Ramlibacter pinisoli: one gene and its partner. The protein of the gene in region 1 interacts with the protein of each later gene in a pairwise test. Links are inferred from orthologs where the notes say so. Each region holds a gene or a part of one and is shown on either strand. Other genes may lie near its edges.

Region 1 (3,195 bases):
CGGCGAGCTCACGATGATCGTCACCGTCAACCACGACGGCCGCGTGCTCGCCACCGAAGTGGTCGAGACCTCGGGCAATCCCACCCTCGACCGCCGGGCCCAGACCATCGCCCGCGCGGCCGGCCCGTTCGGTGCCTTCACCACGGCGATGCGCCGCCGCGCCGACCAGATCGTGGTCGTCTCGCGCTTCAAGTTCACCCGCGACGAGACGCTGGAAACCAAGCTCACCAGCCGATGACCCCCGACGCCTACTGCGTGGTCGGCAACCCTGTCGCCCACAGCCGCTCCCCCTGGATCCACGCCCGCTTCGCCCGCCAGACCGGCGAGCCCGTGCAGTACGAACGCCTGCTGGCGCCCCTGGACGGCTTCGCCGCCGCGCTGCGGGCATTCCGCGCCGGCGGCGGCCGCGGCTGCAACGTCACGGTGCCGTTCAAGTTCGAGGCGGCCGCCCTGGCCACCGCGAGGACCGAGCGGGCCCGGCTGGCCGGTGCCTGCAACACGCTGCGCTTCGACCCGGATGGCGCCGTCTTCGGCGACAACACCGACGGCGCAGGGCTGGTCAACGACATCCAGCGCAATGCCGGCGTCGATCTCGTCGGCCGCGACGTGCTGCTGGTGGGTGGCGGCGGCGCCGCTGCCGGCGTGCTGGGCCCCTTGCTGGAAGCGCGACCCCGGCGCGTGGTGGTGGCCAACCGCACCGTGTCCAGGGCGCTGGCCCTGCTCGAGGGCCACGCCGCGCTGGCAGCCGCCAGCGGCGTCGACCTGGGCGGCTGCGGGCTGGACGCGGTGCCGGCCGGCTTCCACGTCGTCCTGAATGCCACCGCAGCCAGCCTGTCCGGAGGCGGCGTGCCGGTTCCGGGTTCGGCGCTGGCCCCCGGGGCCCTGGCGTACGACATGATGTACGGCCCGCCGGCCCAGGGTTTCCTGCAGTGGGCCCACGAGCACGGCGCCCGCGGCCGCGACGGGCTGGGCATGCTGGTGGAACAGGCGGCCGAGTCGTTCCTGGTCTGGCGCGGCGTCCGCCCGGACACCGACGGCGTGCTGGCGGAACTGCGGGCGCTGCTGGCGGCGGGCTGATCGATGAAGGGGCTGCTGCGCTGGCTGCTGCTGGCCGTGCTGGCCGGCGTGCTGCTGCAGCTGTTCTTCGTGCTGCGCATCGCCGTTGCCGTGTCGGTCGACCCCGAGTCCACCACCTTCCAGCGGTCCGAGGCCTGGCGCATCGCCAGCCAGAAGGACCGCCTGCGCTGGCGCCAGGACTGGGTGCCGTACGACCGCATCTCCGAGCACCTGAAGCGGGCCGTCATCGCCTCGGAGGACGACGGCTTCGCCACCCACGACGGCGTCGACTGGGAGGCGATCGAGAAGGCCTGGGAGCGCAATGCCAAGGCCGAGGAGCAGGCCGCGCGGCGGTCCCAGCTGCGCCCGAATGCCAGGCCACCCAAGATCGTCGGCGGCTCCACCATCACCCAGCAACTGGCCAAGAACCTGCTGCTGTCCGGCGAGCGCACGCTGGTGCGCAAGGGACAGGAGATCGTGCTGACGTTCGCGCTCGAACGGCTGCTGACCAAGCAGCGCATCCTGGAGATCTACCTGAACAACGTGGAATGGGGGGAAGGCGTCTTCGGCGCCGAGGCCGCGGCGCGCCACTACTGGCGCAAGCCGGCCGCCCAGCTCACGCCCTACGAGGCGGCCCGGCTCGCCGTGATGCTGCCGCGCCCGCGCTATTTCGAGAAGGTGCCCAACTCGGGCTACCTGGCCAGCCGCGCGCAGACCATCCTCGCGCGCATGCGCCACGCCGAACTGCCCTGAGCCGGCCCCACCTCAGCGCGTCGCGCGCTTGGGCAGCCCGAACGCCTGGGCCCAGTAGATGCCGCCCTCGCTGCCTTTGTTCACGGCGTACGCCAGCCCCATCTCGGTGAAGCGCGGCTCCATGATGTTGGCGCAGTGCTCGGGACTGTGCAGCCAGTCCTGCATCACCTTCTCGGGCGTGGTCTGGCCCATGGCGATGTTCTCGCCGATGCTGCGCCAGTCGTAACCGACCCGGCTGGCGCGGTCGGCCGGCGAACTGCCGTCGCGTCCCCGGTGTTCCATGTAGCCGTAGCGGGCCATCGACTCCGCATGCGTGGCCGCCGCACGCGTGAGCACCTCGTTGAGCGAGAGGGACGGCGCGGCGCCGAACGCCTGGCTGCCGCAGCGCCGCGGCTGCGTCCTGGCCTGGTTCACCAGCGTCAGCACGCGGGCGGCCACGGCACCGGCCGCGCCCTGCGCCGGCGGATCGAACGGCGCCGCGGCGACCAGCCAGTACGAGTTGCCGTTGCGCTGCAGGCCGACATCGAGCAGTTCCGGATTGCCCAGGGTGGAGCAGTGCTTCTGCTGCAGCGCCTGCGCCACCGCGTCCGGCGAGGCGTAGCCCTTGAACGTCCACTGGAAACTGCGGCGCGCCCGGTAGTCGCTGTCGTCGAGCGCGGTCTGCAGCGGGACGCCCCGCGACAACCGCCGAGCTGCCTCGGACAGCCTCGGCTGGGTTCGCAGCGCCGGTGCATCCGGATTGCACTGCTGCCGCGCCGCCTGCACGAGCGCGGCGGCATCGTCCCGGATCGGGTGCGCCTGCTGCTGGGCCTGCCCAGGGGTCACGGCCGCCAGCCCCAGGCCGAACAGCAGGTCGGGAAAGTTCGTCAGCAGTGACATCGGCCCAGCGTAGCCACCGCGCCGTCGGGCAGGGGTGGCTCTGCGCCTTCATACGCAACAAAAGGTAGCTCGGCCGCACATCCCAGTGCCTCATCGGGTGCTTAAGATCCGCCCATGCTTGCCAAGGCGATGAGCCTGTTCCTGCTGGGCCTGGTGCGCCTGCTCACCGGGGCACAGGCGCGCTGGTACGGCTGCCCGCCCAAGGCCGAACAGCGGATCTATTTCGCCAACCACCAGAGCCATGCCGACCTGGTGATGATCTGGGCCGCCTTGCCGCAGGAACTGCGCAGCATCACCCGCCCCATCGCGGCCCGCGACTACTGGACGACGAGCCGCCTGCGCGAGTGGATCACCACCCGGGTCTTCAACGCCATCTACATCGACCGCGCCCGCACCGGCGAGCAGGACCCGCTCGAGCCGCTGGTGCAGGCGCTGGCCAGCGGCGACTCCATCATCCTGTTCCCGGAAGGCACGCGCGGCCACGCCGAGGAACCCCAGCCGTTCAAA
Region 2 (3,308 bases), on another replicon or contig:
CTGGCGCGGTCAAGACCCGCGAGCCGGGCCAGGATCCTGCAACGCGCACATTTCAGGCTCTTCGGATTTTCATCAACGCCGAGCTTGAAGAGCTGCAGGAAGCGCTGACGGCGGCGCTGAACATCCTGGAACCCCAAGGACGGCTCGTGGTGATCAGCTTCCATTCGCTGGAGGACCGCATCGTCAAGCAGTTCATCGCCGCGCATTCGCGCGAGGTGGTGGACCGCCGTGCCCCGTTCGCCCCGCCCAAGGCGATGAAGCTGCGCGCCCTCGACCGCATCAAGCCCTCGGCTGCCGAGGTCGCGGCCAACCCGCGCGCGCGCAGCGCCATCCTGCGGGTTGCCGAGAGGACCACCGCATGATGCGGCTGAACCTGGTGCTGTTGCTCGCGGTGCTGCTCAGCGCCATGGCCACCGTGCAGGTGCAGTACGAATCGCGCCGCCTGTTCACCGAGATCGAGAAGGCCCAGGGCGAGGCCCGCCGGCTGGAGATCGACCACGAGCGCCTGCAGGTGGAAAAGCGCGCCCAGGCGACCCCGCTGCGGGTGGAGCGCCTGGCCAAGGACCAGCTGCAGATGCGGCCGGCCACGCCCGCCATCACGCAGTACGTCAACCAGGGCCGGGGGACGGCACCGTGACCCGCAGCGTCCTGTACACCTCCAGCCCGCTGCTGGCCAGCAAGACCCCGGTCTGGCGCAGCAAGTTCATCGTGGCCGGGCTGGCGCTGGGATTCATCGGGCTGGCCGGGCGCGCCGCCTGGGTCCAGGTGTTCGGCAACGACTTCTTCCGCCGCCAGGGCGAGGTGCGCTTCCTGCGCACGCTGGAGCTGCCGGCCAATCGCGGCCGCATCCTGGACCGCAACGGCCTGCTGCTGGCCACCAGCGTGCCGTCGCCCAGCATCTGGGCGATCCCCGAGGACGTGGAGCGCGACAAGGTGAAGCTGGCGCAACTCGCCAGGCTGCTCGGGATGAGCGCGGCGGAATTGGACCGCAAGCTGGAGGACGAGGACAAGACCTTCGTCTGGCTCAAGCGGCAGGTCGACGAGCCGGTGGCGCAGCAGGTGGCGGCGCTGGGCCTCAAGGGCATCTACCAGCGCAAGGAATACAAGCGCCAGTACCCCGAGGGCGAGGCCGCCGCGCACGTGGTGGGCTTCACCAACGTCGAGGACAAGGGCCAGGAAGGCATGGAGCTGGCCTTCAACCAGCAGCTGGCCGGCCGCGCCGGCTCGCGCCGCGTGATCAAGGACCGGCTGGGCCGCATCGTCGAGGACGTCGGCGAACAGGTGCCGCCGGTGGACGGCCGCGACCTGCAGCTGTCGGTCGACAGCAAGGTGCAGTTCTTCGCCTACCAGAAGCTGCGCGACGCGGTGACCGAGAACCGTGCCCGCGCCGGCAGCGTGGTGGTGCTCGACGCGGTCACCGGCGAGGTGCTGGCGCTGGCCAACTATCCGAGCTACTCGCCCAACCAGCGCCAGAACCTCACCGGCGAGCAGCTGCGCAACCGGGCCATCACCGACACCTTCGAGCCCGGCTCGACGATGAAGCCGTTCACCATCGGCCTGGCGCTCGAGTCCGGACTGGTGACGCCCCAGACCCCGATCCAGACCGCGCCCGGCTACGTGGTCATCGGCGGCGCCCGCATCTCCGACTCGCATGCGCACGGCATGCTCACCGTGCAGCAGGTGATCCAGAAGTCCAGCAACATCGGCACGCTCAAGATCGCGCTGCAGATGCAGCCGCGCGACATGTGGGAGACCTTCACCGCGGCGGGCTTCGGCCAGAAGCCGCAGATCGCGTTTCCCGGCGCGGTGGGTGGCCGCCTGCGGCCGTTCAAGTCCTGGCGGCCGGTCGAGCAGGCCACCATGTCCTACGGCTATGGCCTGTCGGCGTCGCTGTTCCAGATGGCGCGCTCGTACACGGTGTTCGCGCACGACGGCCAGATCATCCCGGCCACCATGATGAAGTCGCCCCAGCCGGCCGCGGGCGTGCCGGTGTTCTCGGCCAAGACCGCGGCCGAGGTGCGCACCATGCTGCAGATGGCGGCGGGCCCCGGCGGCACCGGCCCCAAGGCGCAGACCCTGGGCTACTCGGTGGGCGGCAAGTCTGGCACCGCCCACAAGCAGGTCGGCAAGTCCTACGCCAGCAACAAGTACCGCTCGTGGTTCGTCGGCATGGCGCCGATCGACCGCCCGCGCATCATCGTCGGCGTCATGCTCGACGAGCCGTCGGCCGGCCGCTACTTCGGCGGCGACGTCGCCGCCCCGGTGTTCAGCGAGGTGGTGCAGCAGACGCTGCGCCGCATGGGCGTGCAGCCCGACATGAGCGTCAAGCCGCAGGTGGTGGTCAACGCGGTGGAGGAATCGTTCTGATGCAGCAGCTGCGCACCCCCGAGGACGCCGCCCGCTGGCTGCACGGCCGCGTGCGGGGCGCCCTGCACGGCGACAGCCGGCGCGTGCGCCCGGGGGACGGCTTCATCGCCTGGCCGGGCGCGGCCACCGACGGCCGCCGTCACGTGCCGGCGGCGCTGGCCCAGGGCGCCGTCGCCTGCCTGGTCGAGCAGGAGGGCGCCGAGGCCTTCGCCTTCCGCGACGAGGCCATCGCCACCTACCCGCAGCTCAAGGCCGCCACCGGCCCGATCGCCGCCGCCTACTACGAGCACCCGACGCAGGGCCTCGAGGTGCTGGCCGTCACCGGCACCAACGGCAAGACCTCCACCACCTGGTGGCTGGCGCAGGCGCTGTCCAACCTGCCCGCCGGCCGCTGGCCCTGCGCCGTCGTCGGCACGCTGGGCACCGGACGGCCGCCGCAGGTCGACTTCAACGGCCTGACCACGCCCGACCCGGTGCTGCTGCAGGCCGCGTTCCGCCGCTTCGCCGACGAGGGCCTGAAGGCCTGCGCGATCGAGGCCTCCTCGATCGGCCTGGCCGAGCGGCGGCTGGACGGCACCCGCATCGGCGTGGCCGTCCTCACCAACTTCAGCCAGGACCACCTCGACTACCACGGCTCGATGGAGGCCTACTGGGAGGCGAAGGCCGAGCTGTTCCGCTGGCCCGGCCTGCGCGCCGCCGTCGTCAACATCGACGACGCCAAGGGCGTGGCGCTCATGACCGCGCTGCAGGACAGCGGGCTGGATCTCTGGCCGGTCTCCTGCGAGCACGCCGCGCGCCTGCAGGCCGCCGACATCGGCTACGGCGATGGCGGGCTGCGCTTCACGGTGGTGGAGGGCAGCGAGCGCCACGCGCTGTCCACCGCCCTGGTCGGGCAGTTCAACGTGGCCAACCTGCTGGGCGTGGTCGGTGCGATGCGCGCC

What was found.
Region 2: the proteins of mtgA (region 1) and GON04_RS08710 interact in binary tests that used the Escherichia coli proteins (3 or more experiments, as listed by UniProt). The link is inferred for Ramlibacter pinisoli from one-to-one orthologs.

The regions. Positions count from the first base shown.
Region 1 is NZ_WSEL01000009.1:1,879,893-1,883,087, forward strand. Bases 58-2,944 are described here. They hold mtgA (monofunctional biosynthetic peptidoglycan transglycosylase), read left to right. Parts: upstream 58-1,080; coding sequence 1,081-1,809; downstream 1,810-2,944. Other genes in these bases: GON04_RS23345 (energy transducer TonB), read left to right, coding at 58-238; aroE (shikimate dehydrogenase), read left to right, coding at 235-1,077; GON04_RS23360 (CAP domain-containing protein), read right to left, coding at 1,822-2,688; GON04_RS23365 (lysophospholipid acyltransferase family protein), read left to right, coding at 2,803-2,944. In the rest of the region: more of GON04_RS23345, read left to right, coding at 1-57; more of GON04_RS23365, read left to right, coding at 2,945-3,195. UniProt on the Escherichia coli protein: Peptidoglycan polymerase that catalyzes glycan chain elongation from lipid-linked precursors. May play a role in peptidoglycan assembly during cell division in collaboration with other cell division proteins.
Region 2 is NZ_WSEL01000003.1:1,549,408-1,552,715, reverse strand. Bases 1-3,000 are described here. They hold GON04_RS08710 (penicillin-binding transpeptidase domain-containing protein), read left to right. Parts: upstream 1-633; coding sequence 634-2,367; downstream 2,368-3,000. Other genes in these bases: GON04_RS08705 (UDP-N-acetylmuramoyl-L-alanyl-D-glutamate--2,6-diaminopimelate ligase), read left to right, coding at 2,367-3,000; ftsL (cell division protein FtsL), read left to right, coding at 359-637; rsmH (16S rRNA (cytosine(1402)-N(4))-methyltransferase RsmH), read left to right, coding at 1-362. In the rest of the region: more of GON04_RS08705, read left to right, coding at 3,001-3,308. UniProt on the Escherichia coli protein: Essential cell division protein that catalyzes cross-linking of the peptidoglycan cell wall at the division septum. Required for localization of FtsN.